3 regions of the Streptomyces sp. R33 genome follow, and region 3 is predicted to be linked to each of the others. Evidence: riboswitches for the same ligand, from Rfam matches in the RefSeq annotation. Region 3 holds a riboswitch; each other region holds the start of a gene.

What was found. Region 3 has a riboswitch for cyclic di-AMP ahead of AB5J51_RS09110 (peptidoglycan DD-metalloendopeptidase family protein). Riboswitches for the same ligand answer to the same signal wherever they lie in the genome.
Region 1: linked by a shared signal. The riboswitch ahead of AB5J51_RS12185 (M23 family metallopeptidase) and the one ahead of AB5J51_RS09110 (peptidoglycan DD-metalloendopeptidase family protein) in region 3 are both predicted to bind cyclic di-AMP.
Region 2: linked by a shared signal. The riboswitch ahead of AB5J51_RS23950 (transglycosylase family protein) and the one ahead of AB5J51_RS09110 (peptidoglycan DD-metalloendopeptidase family protein) in region 3 are both predicted to bind cyclic di-AMP.

The regions. Positions count from the first base shown of each region.
Region 1 is NZ_CP165727.1:2,695,028-2,699,450, forward strand. It holds gene AB5J51_RS12180 (GntR family transcriptional regulator) at 1-200, opposite strand, end outside; gene AB5J51_RS12185 (M23 family metallopeptidase) at 402-1,196, opposite strand; cyclic di-AMP (ydaO/yuaA leader) riboswitch at 1,210-1,368, opposite strand; gene AB5J51_RS12190 (pitrilysin family protein) at 1,553-2,920, opposite strand; gene AB5J51_RS12195 (M16 family metallopeptidase) at 2,941-4,290, opposite strand.
Region 2 is NZ_CP165727.1:5,214,576-5,218,998, reverse strand. It holds gene eno (phosphopyruvate hydratase) at 4-1,290, opposite strand; gene AB5J51_RS23950 (transglycosylase family protein) at 1,610-2,302, opposite strand; cyclic di-AMP (ydaO/yuaA leader) riboswitch at 2,305-2,476, opposite strand; gene AB5J51_RS23945 (transglycosylase family protein) at 2,759-3,805, opposite strand; gene AB5J51_RS23940 (cytochrome P450) at 3,908-4,423, opposite strand, start outside.
Region 3 is NZ_CP165727.1:1,902,823-1,907,245, forward strand. It holds gene AB5J51_RS09105 (SGNH/GDSL hydrolase family protein) at 186-971, opposite strand; gene AB5J51_RS09110 (peptidoglycan DD-metalloendopeptidase family protein) at 1,140-2,138, opposite strand; cyclic di-AMP (ydaO/yuaA leader) riboswitch at 2,143-2,350, opposite strand; gene AB5J51_RS09115 (tyrosine-protein phosphatase) at 2,629-3,447, shown strand; gene AB5J51_RS09120 (aspartate aminotransferase family protein) at 3,476-4,423, opposite strand, start outside.

The DNA.
Region 1 (4,423 bases), 790 kb from region 3:
GCCACGCAGGCGCCCGCATGGCGCCGGGTGGTGACGAAACCCTCGGACTCCAGGGTCCGCAGCGCCTCGCGGACCGGGACGCGCGAGACCCCGTACCGGCGGGCCAGAAGCTCCTCGGTCAGCCTGCCGCCCGGCTCGAAGACTCCGGAGACGATGTCGTCGCGGATTGCCGTGCATACCGCGTGCGCAGGAATACGCAAGTCCGGACCTCCGCTTAATTCCGACTGCCGACGCCATTGCCGCGACCGTGCTGGGATCGTACTGGGACTCTATTGCAACACGCGATGTTTTCCGAGCGCGGACCGAAATCGCGAATATTTACAGCCACGATGCGGCCACTTGCGGCCACAACGCGAAGGCCCCGGCTCGGGGAGCCGGGGCCTTCGGTGAAGTGCTGCGGGTCAGACGTCGACGCCGTGGTTGCGCAGGTACGCGACCGGGTCGATGTCCGAGCCGTACTGGGAGCCGGTACGGGCCTCGAAGTGCAGGTGCGGGCCGCTGGAGTTGCCGGTGGAGCCCGACAGGCCGATCTGCTGGCCCGGGGTGACCTGCTCGCCGACGGAGACGCTCAGCGAGGACATGTGGCCGTACTGGGTGTAGGTGCCGTCGGCGTGCTTGATCACGACGTTGTTGCCGTACGCGCCGCCCCAGCCTGCCTCGACCACGGTGCCGACGCCGACCGCGTGCACCGAGGTGCCGGAGGCCGCGTGGAAGTCGATGCCGGTGTGGCTGCCGGAGGACCACATGCCGCCGCCCGCGTGCCACTGGGTGCTGATGTAGGAGCCGTCGACGGGGGCGACGAAGGTGTTGAGGCGCTTGCGCTCCTCCTCGCGGGCGGCGCGCTCGGCGGCCTCGCGCTCGGCCTTCGCCTTCTCCTCGGCCTTCTGCTTGGCCTCGGCGGCGCGCGCCTTCGCGTCGGCCTCCGCCTTCGCCTTGGCGGCAGCGGCCTCGGCCGCGTGCTCCTGGGCCTCGGCCTGGGCCTCGATCTGGACCGGGAGGTCCTCGGCCGTCACGACGGCGTTCAGGCCGGTGTCCTCCATGGAGGGGGCCTTGTCCGACGCGGCGAACGCCGGGCCTGCGAGGGAGCCGACGACACCGGTGGTGGCGAGGGCGGCTATGCCGGCGTAACCGGCGGTCTTGCGGCTCAGACGACTGGAACCACGGTGCTTACCGGCGGCACGACTGCCAAACGCCATGAAGGGGCTGATCCTTTCCTTCCTTCTCGCCTACCGGGTTAGCTGACGGGTTCGGAGCAGGAAGGTCTCCTACGGGCCCCCTCTGGCGAGGCGGTCCGATTCACCCCAGGGACGCATGTGGGTCCCCGGCTCCCCAGGCTCGCGCCTGACGGGGACTCGGCGATCGCTGCCCGGTGCCGCGGGTGCGGCGCGTACAACTGACGGACAGCACGGCCGACGCTAGGCGGATCATCAGTCAATCGCCAAACAGACACGCCTTTTTGTTGCGTACGCCACACCGCATACAAGCAACCTCTCCACTAAACAGACATAAGGGGCCCCGGTGGACAAGCCACCGGAGCCCCTTGGGATGTCCGTCAGTTGCCGACGACGGTGACCTCACCGATCCCGAGCGCCCGCACCGGCGCCTCGATCTGCGAGGCATCGCCTACCAGGACCGTGACCAGGCGGTCCAGCGGGAAGGCGGCCAGAACGGCCGAAGTCGCCTCCACCGTGCCCGTTTGGGCCAGCTGTGCGTACAACCGGGCCTGGTAGTCGTCCGGGAGCTCCTGCTCGACCTGGTCGGCGAGCGTGCCGGCGACGGCCGCGGCCGTCTCGAACTTCAGCGGGGCCACACCCACCAAGTTCTGTACCGCCACGTCCCGTTCGGCGTCGGTCAGACCCCCCTCCGCGAGGGTGCGGAGCACCTTCCAGAGGTCGTCGAGCGCCGGGCCCGTATTGGGGGTGTCCACGGAGCCGCTGATGGCGAGCATCGAGGCGCCCTTGCCGTCCGCGGTGGAGCGCAGCACCTGGCCGAAGGCGCGCACGCCGTACGTGTAGCCCTTCTCCTCGCGCAGCACCTTGTCCAGGCGCGAGGTGAGGGTGCCGCCCAGGCAGTACGTGCCGAGCACCTGCGCCGCCCAGACCCGGTCGTGCCGGTCCGGCCCGATCCGGCCGATGAGCAGCTGCGTCTGGACCGCGCCGGGCCGGTCCACGATGACCACACGGCCGGTGTCGTCGGCGGTCACCGGCGGCACCGGGAGCGCCTCGGCGGAGTTGCCGGTCCAGCTGCCCAGGGTGTCCGCCAGTACGGCGTCCAGGTCGATGCCGGTCAGGTCGCCGACGACCACCGCGGTGGCGGTGGCGGGGCGTACGTGGGCCTCGAAGAAGGCGCGTACGGCCGCGGAGTCGATCCGGGCGACCGTCTCCTCGGTGCCCTGGCGCGGGCGGGACATCCGCAGGGTGGCCGGGAAGAGCTGCTTGGAGAGCTCCTTGGCGGCGCGGCGCTGCGGGTTGGCCAGCTCGTGCGGGATCTCGTCGAGCCGGTTGCGCACCAGGCGGTCGACCTCGCCGTCGGCGAAGGCGGGCGCGCGCAGCGCCTCGGCGAGAAGGCCCATCGCCTTGGCCAGCCGGGAGGCCGGAACCTCCAGGGAGACCCGCACGCCCGGGTGGTCGGCGTGCGCGTCGAGCGTGGCGCCGCAGCGCTCCAGCTCGGCCGCGAACTCCTCGGCGGAGTGCTTGTCGGTGCCCTCGGACAGCGCGCGGGCCATGATCGTCGCCACGCCGTCCAGGCCCTGGGGCTCGGCGTCCAGCGGGGCGGCGAGGTTGACCTCGACGGCGACGACCTGCTGGCCCGGCCGGTGGCAGCGCAGCACGGTCAGCCCGTTGGGCAGCGCGCCCCGCTCGGGAGCCGGGAAGGCCCACGGCCGGGCCTGGCCGGCCTGCGGCTGCGGGTGGAAGGTCATCGTGACGGCTGCGGTGTCGCTCACTGCTCCGCCCCCTCGTTCTCGTCGTTCTCGTCGGCCCCGTCGGCCTCTGCCGGGAGCGGCTCGTACACCAGCACCGCGCGGTTGTCGGGGCGCAGTCGGGCAGCGGCCACGGCCTGCACCTCCTCGGCGGTGATGTCGAGGACCCGCTGGACGGCGCTGAGCGCCAGCTGCGGGTCGCCGAACAGCACGGCGAAGCGGCAGAGTTCGTCGGCGCGGCCGGCCACCGTGCTCAGCCGGTCCAGCCACTCGCGCTCCAGCTGCGCCTGGGCGCGCTCCATCTCCTCGGCCGTCGGGCCCTCGGCGGCGAACCGCGCGAGCTCCTCGTCGACGGCCGCCTCGATGTCGGGCACCTCGACCCCGCTGGAGGTCTTCACGTCCAGCCAGCCCAGCGAAGGCGCACCGGCGAGCCGCAGCATGCCGAAGCCGGCCGCGACGGCCGTCTGGTCGCGGCGTACGAGGCGGTTGTGCAGCCGGGAGGACTCACCGCCGCCCAGGACGGTCAGCGCCACGTCGGCGGCGTCGCACTCGCGGGTGCCGTCGTGCGGGAGCCGGTAGGCGGCCATCAGCGCGCGGGCCGGGACCTCCTCGACGATCTCCTCGCGCAGCTGCCGGCCCATGACCTCGGGCAGCGTGCCGTCGCGCGGCGGCTGCTTGCCGTCGTGCCCGGGGATGGTCCCGAAGTACTTCTCGATCCAGGCGAGCGTCTGCACGGGGTCGATGTCGCCCACGACCGACAGCACCGCGTTGTTGGGCGCGTAGTACGTGCTGAAGAAGGCGCGCGCGTCCTCCAGGGAGGCCGCGTCCAGGTCGGCCATGGAGCCGATCGGGGTGTGGTGGTACGGGTGGCCCTCGGGGTACGCCAGGGCGGTCAGCTTCTCGAAGGCCGTGCCGTACGGGACGTTGTCGTACCGCTGGCGGCGCTCGTTCTTGACGACGTCGCGCTGGTTCTCCATGGACTCGTCGTCCAGGGCGGCCAGCAGCGAGCCCATCCGGTCCGCCTCGAGCCAGAGCGCGAGCTCCAGCTGGTGGGCCGGCATGGTCTCGAAGTAGTTGGTGCGCTCGAAGCTGGTCGTGCCGTTGAGCGAACCGCCTGCGCCCTGGACGAGCTCGAAGTGGCCGTTGCCGGGTACGCTCGCCGAGCCCTGGAACATCAGGTGCTCGAAGAGGTGAGCCAGACCGGTTCGCCCCTTGACTTCATGGCGCGAGCCGACGTCGTACCAGAGGCAGACCGCGGCGACCGGGGTCAGGTGATCCTCGGAGAGCACCACGCGCAGGCCGTTGGCCAGCCGGTGCTCGGTCGCTGTCAGGCCGCCGGAGCCGGCCTGGGCTGTGGCCGTGTGACCCATGGGCATGTGGTCCCTTCGATCGCGATGCAGAGATTTCCGTCAGACCTGCCACTGTATGCAAGCGCGTCGGGGACCGGAGAAGTTCCCGGCTCAGACCTGGGTCGGAGTCGGCGTTGTCGGTGCCTCGGGCCAC
Region 2 (4,423 bases), 3.3 Mb from region 3:
CCCTCAGCCCTTGAAGCGCGGGAAGGCGGAGCGGCCCGCGTACACCGCGGCGTCGTCGAGGATCTCCTCGATGCGCAGCAGCTGGTTGTACTTGGCGACGCGGTCCGAGCGGGCCGGGGCGCCGGTCTTGATCTGACCGCAGTTCACGGCGACGGCGAGGTCGGCGATGGTGACGTCCTCGGTCTCACCGGAACGGTGCGACATCATGCACTTGAAGCCGTTGCGCTGGGCCATCTCGACGGCGTCGAGGGTCTCGGTCAGCGAACCGATCTGGTTCACCTTGACGAGCAGGGCGTTCGCGGAGCCCTCCTCGATACCGCGGGCCAGGCGCTCGGGGTTGGTGACGAAGAGGTCGTCGCCGACGATCTGGACCTTGGAGCCCAGCTTGTCGGTGATGACCTTCCAGCCGGCCCAGTCGTCCTCGTACAGCGGGTCCTCGATGGAGACGAGCGGGTACGCGGAGACGAGCTCCTCGTAGTACTCGGTCATCTCGGCGGCCGAGCGGGACTGGCCCTCGAACTCGTACTTGCCGTCCTTGTAGAACTCGGACGCGGCGACGTCGAGCGCGAGCGCGATGTCCTTGCCCGGGGTGTAGCCGGCCTGCTTGATGGCCTCGACGATGAGGTCGAGCGCGGCGCGGTTGGACTCCAGGTTCGGGGCGAAGCCGCCCTCGTCGCCCAGGCCGGTGGACAGGCCCTTGGTGTGCAGGACCTTCTTGAGGGTGTGGTAGACCTCGGCACCCCAGCGCAGCGCCTCGGAGAAGGACTCCGCGCCGATCGGGGCGATCATGAACTCCTGGATGTCCACGTTGGAGTCGGCGTGCGACCCACCGTTGAGGATGTTCATCATCGGAACGGGCAGCAGGTGCGCGTTCGGGCCGCCGAGGTAGCGGAAGAGCGGGAGGTCCGAGGCCTCGGACGCGGCGTGCGCGACGGCGAGGGACACGCCGAGGATGGCGTTGGCGCCGAGCGAGCCCTTGTTGTCGGTGGCGTCCAGGTCGAACATGGCCTGGTCGATCAGGCGCTGCTCGGTGGCGTCGTAGCCGACGAGCTCCGGGCCGATCTGCTCGATGACCGCGAGGACGGCCTTCTCGACACCCTTGCCCATGTAACGGTTGGGGTCACCGTCGCGGAGCTCAATGGCCTCGAAAGCACCGGTGGAGGCGCCGGACGGAACTGCAGCACGGCCGGTGCTGCCATCGTCGAGGCCCACCTCGACCTCGACCGTGGGGTTGCCTCGGGAGTCCAGGATTTCCCGGGCTACGACGACGTCGATGGACGGCACGAGCATCTCCTTCTGGGATGTGACGCTGGGTGTGCGGTGGCATGTCGGGCCGTGGGATGGCCCCGCCGACTAGAGCCTAACCGGCTCCGGGCACTAGGCCGGCCGACCGCCCGCCTCCTGGGACGAAAAAGGGCCCGAATACCCGCCTTCCGGTACATAGGACTCCTGATCGCCACCGTCCCGGCCGGGTCCGGGGCGGGTCCGGGAGGGGAACAGGAGGGGCCCGGGCCGGAAAAACGCCGCCGCCCGGCGCGTGAGGGGAAGACGCGCCGGGCGGTGGGGATGCTGCGTGCTGTGCTCGCTGCCGCAGTTGTTACGGCAGGGTTCAGCTGAGCTTCAGCTTCTGACCGGGGAAGATCAGGTCGGCGTCCGAGACGATGTCCTTGTTGAGCTCGAAGAGCTTCTCCCAGCCGCCCTTGACGCCGTTGGTCTCGGCGATGGTGCCGAGGGTGTCGCCGGGCTTGACCTCGTACGAGCCGTTGCCGGTCTTCGGGGCCGGGGCCTCGGAGCGCTCGGAGCGGGTCGTCGGAGCCTCGGAGCGCTTCGTCTCCTTCTTCGGCTCGGTCTTCTTCGGCTGGGTCTTCTTGGTCTCGGTCTTCTGCTCCGTCTTCTTCGGGGTGTCGGTCGTACCACCGCCGGTGTAAGAGGAGTTGGAGAGGCCGACGCCGCAGGACGGCCACGCACCCTTGCCCTGGCCCTTGAGGACCTTCTCGGCTATGGCTATCTGCTGCGACTTGGAGGCCTGGTTGGCCTGCGCGGCGTACGCCTTGCCGCCGTACGCGGCCCAGGTGGAGGACGAGAACTGCAGGCCGCCGTAGTAGCCGTTGCCCGTGTTGATGGACCAGTTGCCGCCGGATTCGCACTGCGCGACGCGGTCCCACTCGGACGCGGTGGCGGCGGAGGCCGAGCCGGCCGCCATCAGCGGGGCGGCGACGACGACACCGGTGACGCCGGCGAGCGTGACGATGCGGGCAGCCTTGGAGGCGCGACGGTGCTTGCCCTTGCCGGAAAGCAGCATGGAGTTCTCCTCACCGACGCCTGCGAGGTGAGCTGTCGGGTTCGGGCGGATGAGTGCCCGGCCGTGCGACGTGGCGCACGACTTAACCCCTAGCCGTTTCCGTGACCGTCTCTCAACGGCCGGTCCCGGCGCCTACCTTGGTTCCCCCGCTCCTGCCTTCGGCGCTTGACGCGACGACTGTTCCCTCCGGCCGCCGGCAGGATTCGGCGATGCGGTCGAAGGAGCCCGCGGTGGCGGGCGACTCAGAAGGTAGACAGGTCTCTCCCCGATGTTCAACGAGGAACACCGGGGAGAAACGGCCCCTACTTGCGCTCCCCTTACGGGCGTTTGCGCAGGTGAGGACGGGGTTTGCGGAAGGCTCCGGACGGGACACGCCAGTTGACCGGAAGAGACACATGTCTCACTTGCAGATAACGGACATTCAGCTCTTTCCGGGTGTCCGAAGTGCCGCTATTCCTAGCTTAGATCCAGGTTCTGGCCGGGCTTGATCAGATCCGCGTCCTCGCCGATGACCTGCTCGTTGGCCTGGTAGAGCGCGTTCCAGCCGCCCTTGACCCCCTTGGCAGACGCGATGGTGGCCAGGCTGTCGCCCGCCTGGACGGTGTACGAGGGCGCCGACACCCCCTCAGATGCGGCGGGCAGCTCGAGGGCGGGCGTACCACGGTGCTTGCCGGTGCCGGTGGGGTCCGGGATGGCACTCGGGTCGGTGGAGGCGCCCGGGGCGCCCGGGGCCGCGGGGGAGCCGGGGTCGGCCGGAACGACCGGAACGGTCGGGTCCGCCGGGCCGCCGGGCTTGGTCGGGCTTCCCGGGGCCGTCGGCGCGGTCGGGTCCGTCGGGGCCGTGGGAGTACCCGGGTTGGCGGTCGGGTCGCCCGGGAGCACCGGGACGGTCGGCGACGTGGACGGCACGTCCGGGTCGGGCATGACGGGCAGTCCGCTGTTCGGCGCGAGCGGCGCCGGCGGGAGCGTGAAGTCCGGCGCCGGGGCCGGAGCCGGGGTCGGGGCGCCGAAATCGTGCGCCTTCGCGCCGGTACCGCCGGCCGGGACCGAGTGGTCGGGGCGGGAGGGGCTCGCGGCGACGGGGCCGAGCGTGCCGGGCAGGCCCGGGTCCACGGACGCGGCGGGGGCCTGCCGGGTCAGCCCGGCCGACTCCGAGCACTGCCCCCACGCCTGGGGGCCCTGCGTGCCCAGGACCCGCTCGGCGACGGCGATCTGCTGCGAACGGCTCGCGAGGTCGGGGCGCTCGGCGAAGTCGAGGCCGCCGGAGGAGTTCCACTGCTCCTGCGTGAACGAAAGTCCGCCGTAGGACCCGCTGCCGGAGTTGGCGCTCCAGGAGCCGCCGCTCTCGCACTCGGCGACCTTGTCCCACGTGGAGGTGTCCGCCGCGCTCGCGCCGGTGGCGGCGAGCAGCGGCAGAGCCAGGGCGGAACCGGTGACTCCGGCGGTGACGACTATCGCGGGTACCTGGCGGGGGCGTCTGTGGCGGCCGTTCCCGGAACGCATGAGCTGCACCTTTCGCATAACGGCTGGGTAACGGCAGAACCTAGCCGTCTTAGCACGCAAGTCACAACTCTTGACCGTGGCTGACTTACGGTCAGGGTGCCTTCAGATGTTTCGGGCTGTGAACCTGACGGGAAGAGTGCGCAGGCCACGCATGATCAGACCCCCGCGCCAGCGAAGCTCGTTGGGCGGAACAGCGAGTTCCAGATCGGGCAGACGCGTCAGCAAAGTCGCAAGCGCCGTCTGCCCTTCAAGTCGTGCGAGCGGAGCACCCAGGCAGTAGTGGATGCCGTGCCCGTATCCGAGGTGCTGGTTGTCGGTGCGTGAGAGGTCGAGGGTGTCGGGATCGGCGAACCGATCGGGGTCCCGGTCGGCCGCGGCGAGGACGACGAGCACCGGATCGCCGGCCGCGATGTCCTGGCCCCCGAGGGTCAGCGGCTCGGTGGCGAACCGCCAGGTGGCCAGCTCCACGGGGCCGTCGTAGCGGAGCAGCTCCTCGATGCCGGTCTCCAGCAGGCTGCTCTCCCCGGCGGCCAGGGAGTCCTGGAGGCGGGTGCGCTGACCGGGGTTCATGAACAGGGCGTGCACCCCGTTTCCGATCAGGTTCACCGTGGTCTCGAA
Region 3 (4,423 bases):
ATGGGGCGGACGGCCTGAGAGAGGCCGTACTGGTTTCCGGTCTATCACCATGCCAACGCGCACCGGCCCCGAAGGATTCCGCCGCGCGTTCCCCTCCTCCTACCCGGTCCTCCCGCCCCTCCCTCTCCCCTGTTCCGCCCCTGCCCCTTTTCCACTGCTCCGCCCCTCCCGCACCGCTCTGGAGCCTAGAGCGGCAGCAGGTCCGGACGCTTGGCCTCCACGTGGTCCCCGGAGGACTCCCCGCGCAGTCGCCGCCCGATCCACGGCACCAGATGCTCCCGCGCCCACTGGATGTTGTCCCGCGTCACGTCCACGGAGCCGCGCGGCTGTTGCGGCGGCCACGGCTGGTCGGGGTCGGCCGGCACCTCGAGCCCCAGCACCTGGGCGGCGCGCAGCGCGACCCGGGTGTGCCCCTCGGGCGAGAGGTGCAGCCGGTCGTCGTCCCAAGCGCGCCGGTCCTGTACGGACTTCAGCGACCAGAGGTCGAGCACCGGGCAGTCGTAGCGGTCGGCGATGGCGCGCACATGGGCGCTGTACGTGGCCACCTTGCCCCGGAGGTGCTTGAGGACCGGCACGCCGCGGGTGTCGAAGCCGGTGGTGATCATGACGTGGCCGACGGCTCCCGTGAGGTCGGCGACGGCCGCCTCGAACCGCTCCGCCACGTCGTCGGGGTCACTGCCGGGCCGGATGATGTCGTTGCCGCCGGCGCAGAAGCTCACCAGGTCCGGTGCGAGCTCCTTGGCCCGCGGGACCTGTTCGGCCACGATCTGGTCGAGGAGGCGCCCCCGCACGGCCAGGTTCGCGTACCGGAATTCGTGTTCCTCGCGCTGATCGGCCAGGAGTACGGCCAGCCGGTCCGCCCAGCCGAGAAAGGTCTCGCCGGGCCCCGGGTCCCCCACACCCTCGGTGAAGCTGTCCCCGATCGCCGCGTACGAGCCGATGGTCTTGAGTGTCGTCTTCGTCGCTGCCACGAGAACACATCCTTCACCCCAGGGCGTGACCTACGCCATCGTAGGAAGGGGTTGACGGACCGTGATCTATACCACCTGGTCGGTGCGGAATAGCAAAGCGTGAGGCCGGGACCCCCCTCGGGTCCCGGCCTCACGAGTCCGGCTGCCTCTCTCCGACGGCGGGAGCCGTCAGATGCTCACACCCTTGGTGCGGAGGTAGGCCAGCGGGTCGATGTCCGAGCCGTAGGACGGGCCGGTGCGGATCTCGAAGTGCAGGTGCGGGCCGGTCGAGTTGCCGGTGGAGCCGGAGAGGCCGATGGTCTGGCCGGCGGTGACGCTCTGGCCGGCCGAGACGGAGAGCTGGGACAGGTGGCCGTACTGGGAGTACTTGCCGTCCGCGTGCCGGATGACGACCTCGTTGCCGTACGCGCCGGCCCAGCCGGCGGAGACCACGGTGCCCGCACCCACGGCCCGGACGGTGGTGCCGGAGCTCGCGATGAAGTCGACACCGGTGTGGTAGCCGCTGGACCACATGGCGCCGGGGGTCTTGTACTGGGTCGATATCCCGCCGCCGACGGGGGCGACGAAGCCGGCGGCCGTGACCGTACCGGCGGCGGACCCGGCGGCCGTGCTCTTCTTGGCGGGTGCGGCGGCGGCCGCGGCCGCGGGGGCGGCGGGGGCCGGTGCGGCGTCCGCGGAGCCCTTGCCGGCGGAGGACGAGGCCGAGTCCGGGGCCGAGGACTTCTTCGCCGGGGCCGGGGCGGACTCCCGGGCCGGAGCCTGCGCGGCCGGCGCCGCCTCGCCCCGCGCACCGAGGGTCAGCTTCAGCCCGGGGTGGATCAGCGACGGGTCGGTGCCCACGGCCTCGCGGTTGTCGGCGTACAGCTGCTGCCAGCCGCCCGGGAGGTGGCGGTCGTGGGCGATCTTGGAGAGGTAGTCGCCGGGCACGACGGTGTAGACGGCCGGCGCGGACTGCGCGGCGGCAGCGGGCGCGGCCTGCAGCGCCGCCGAAACCTGCGGTGCCTGCACGGGAGCCGAGGCGGGGGCGGCGGCCGGGGCGCCGGCCGCCTGAGCCCCGGCGGCGCCCAGCAGCGGCAGCGCGAGGGCCGCACCGCCGGTGCCTGCGACGGCGAAGCCGCGCGCCACGGAACGGGACTTGGGACGGCGGTGCTTACCCTTTGCAGGCATGGCGAATTCCTCTCCGTCGCCTGCGAGGTGAGCTGTCGGGTTCGGACTGGAGATGTCCGGCAGCACATGAACGGAACATGCACGGCTTCACCCCGAGCTGCGCCGATACAAAGATCGGGAACAGCGGCTTACCTGGTTCCCCCGCTCCTGCCGCGCGCGTGAATAGTCGGGTGCGGTTTCCGGACGGCGGCAGGATTCGGCGGTCCATCCGGATCGATCGCGAAGGTAATCGAGTTGAGCCATCCCGAACAAGCCACGAATTTCCCCACGGATTCACAGACCGGGGAGTTCGAGGGAATTCCGGTCACCCTGCGTCCATTACCGGCCGCCAACAACCGCTCCGGCCGGGCCATTCGACTTCGGCGATCAGGCACTCACGGTCACCGTATGATCTGGCTCACGGGGCTGCGCCCGATCTCGCATCCAGCTATGGCAAGTTGCTCCCAAGCAGCGTAATTCGGACATCCCACGACGACGCGGAGGAGTTCCCGTGACCCAGCAGATACCCCAGTTCCCGCGGACGGAGCCCGTACCGGAGCCCGAGCTGGCCGGAGTGCGCAACTTCCGCGACGTGGGCGGCTTGCCGACCATCGACGGGCGGAGGGTCAAGCCGGGAAAACTGTTCCGTAGCGGACATCTGGCACATGCCACCGAAACCGATGCAGAATTCCTCGCATCGCTCGGCCTCCACACGATTTTCGACTTCCGCAACGGCGCCGACCACGCCCTGGAGGGACTCGACGTCGAGCTTCCCGGCGTGCGGAACGTCAACATCCCGCTGTCGGATCCGGCCGACGGGAAAGAATTCTGGAAGATGGTTCGGGCCGGCAACCTCGAGCAGCTCCGGGGAATCCTGGGCGAGGGGAAGGCCGCCGCCCGGATGACCAACTCGTACCGCTCGATGGTCGAGCACCGCACCGCCGAGCACGGCCGGGTCGTGCACGCCCTCGCCGAGGACAGCATTCCGGCGCTCATGCACTGCGCGGCCGGCAAGGACCGGGCCGGCCTCTCGATCGCCGTCACCCTGCTCGCGCTGGGCGTCGAGCGCGAGGCGATCGTGGCGGACTACCTGGAGTCCAACGCTCCGCACCGCCGCTACCGGGTGCGCCGGACCGGCGACACCCCCGAGGCCCGTTCCCCCGAGGTGATGGAGCTGCTCGCCCCGCTCTTCGACGCCCGCGCCGAGTACCTCACGGCCGCCTTCGACACCATCGACGCGCACTGGGGCGGGGTCGACCGGTACCTCGCCGAGGGCCTCGGACTCTCGTCCGAGACCCTCGGCCGGCTGCGGGAGCAGCTGCTCGACTGACGGCCCGAACCGGCCGTGGAGCAGGCCGTCAGCCGCCGGCGACGGCCTGCTTCACCAGCGTCCTGCCGAAGTCCCACATCAGGGCGCCCCCGCCGTGCGCCTCGTCCATGACCGCGCGGAAGGCGCCGACGAACCGGTCGACGTCACCCTCGTCCACGATCAGCGGCGGGATGAGCTTGATGACCTCCAGATGGTCGCCGGACACCTGCGTCAGGATCCGGTGCTTCTGCAGCAGCGGCACCACGACCATCTGCGCGAAGAGCCCCTTGCGGGCCGCCTGGAGCATGGTCCACCGGCTGCGCAGCCCCAGCGAGGACGGCCGCCCGAACTCGATGCCGATCATCAGGCCGCGCCCCCGTACCTCGTGGAGCAGCTCGTACTCGTCCACGAGCGCCGCGAGCCGCCCGCGCAGCCGGTCGCCCATCGCGCGGGCGTTGACGACCACCGACTCGTCCTCCATGACGGAGAGCACCGCCAGCCCGGCGGCCATCGCCTGCGCGTTGGACCCGAAGCTGGCGGAGTGCACCAGTACCCGGTCCATGGACGAATAGACCTTCCTGAAGATCCATTCCTTGCCCAGGGTCGCACCGACCGGCACATAGCCGCCCGAGAGGGCCTTGGCCACGCACACCAGGTCCGGCTCCACGCCCGGCTCGTTCTGGTACGCGTAGAAATCTCCCGTCCGGCCGAGCCCCGTCTGCACCTCGTCCGCGATCAGCAGCGCCTTGTGCCGGTGCAGCAGCTCCTGCGCCGCGAGCAGGAACCCGGGCGGGGCCGCGAGCACGCCCTTGCCCTGGATCGGCTCGACGACGAAGGCGGCGACGTCGCCCCGCTTCAGCTCCCGCTCCAGGGCGGCCAGGTCCCCCAGCGCGATCTTCGTATCGGGCAGCAACGGCGCGAAGCCGTCGCGGAACCCGCCCTCCCCGTTGACCGAGAGCGAACCCGCGGTCAGCCCGTGGAAGGCGTGGTCGCAGTA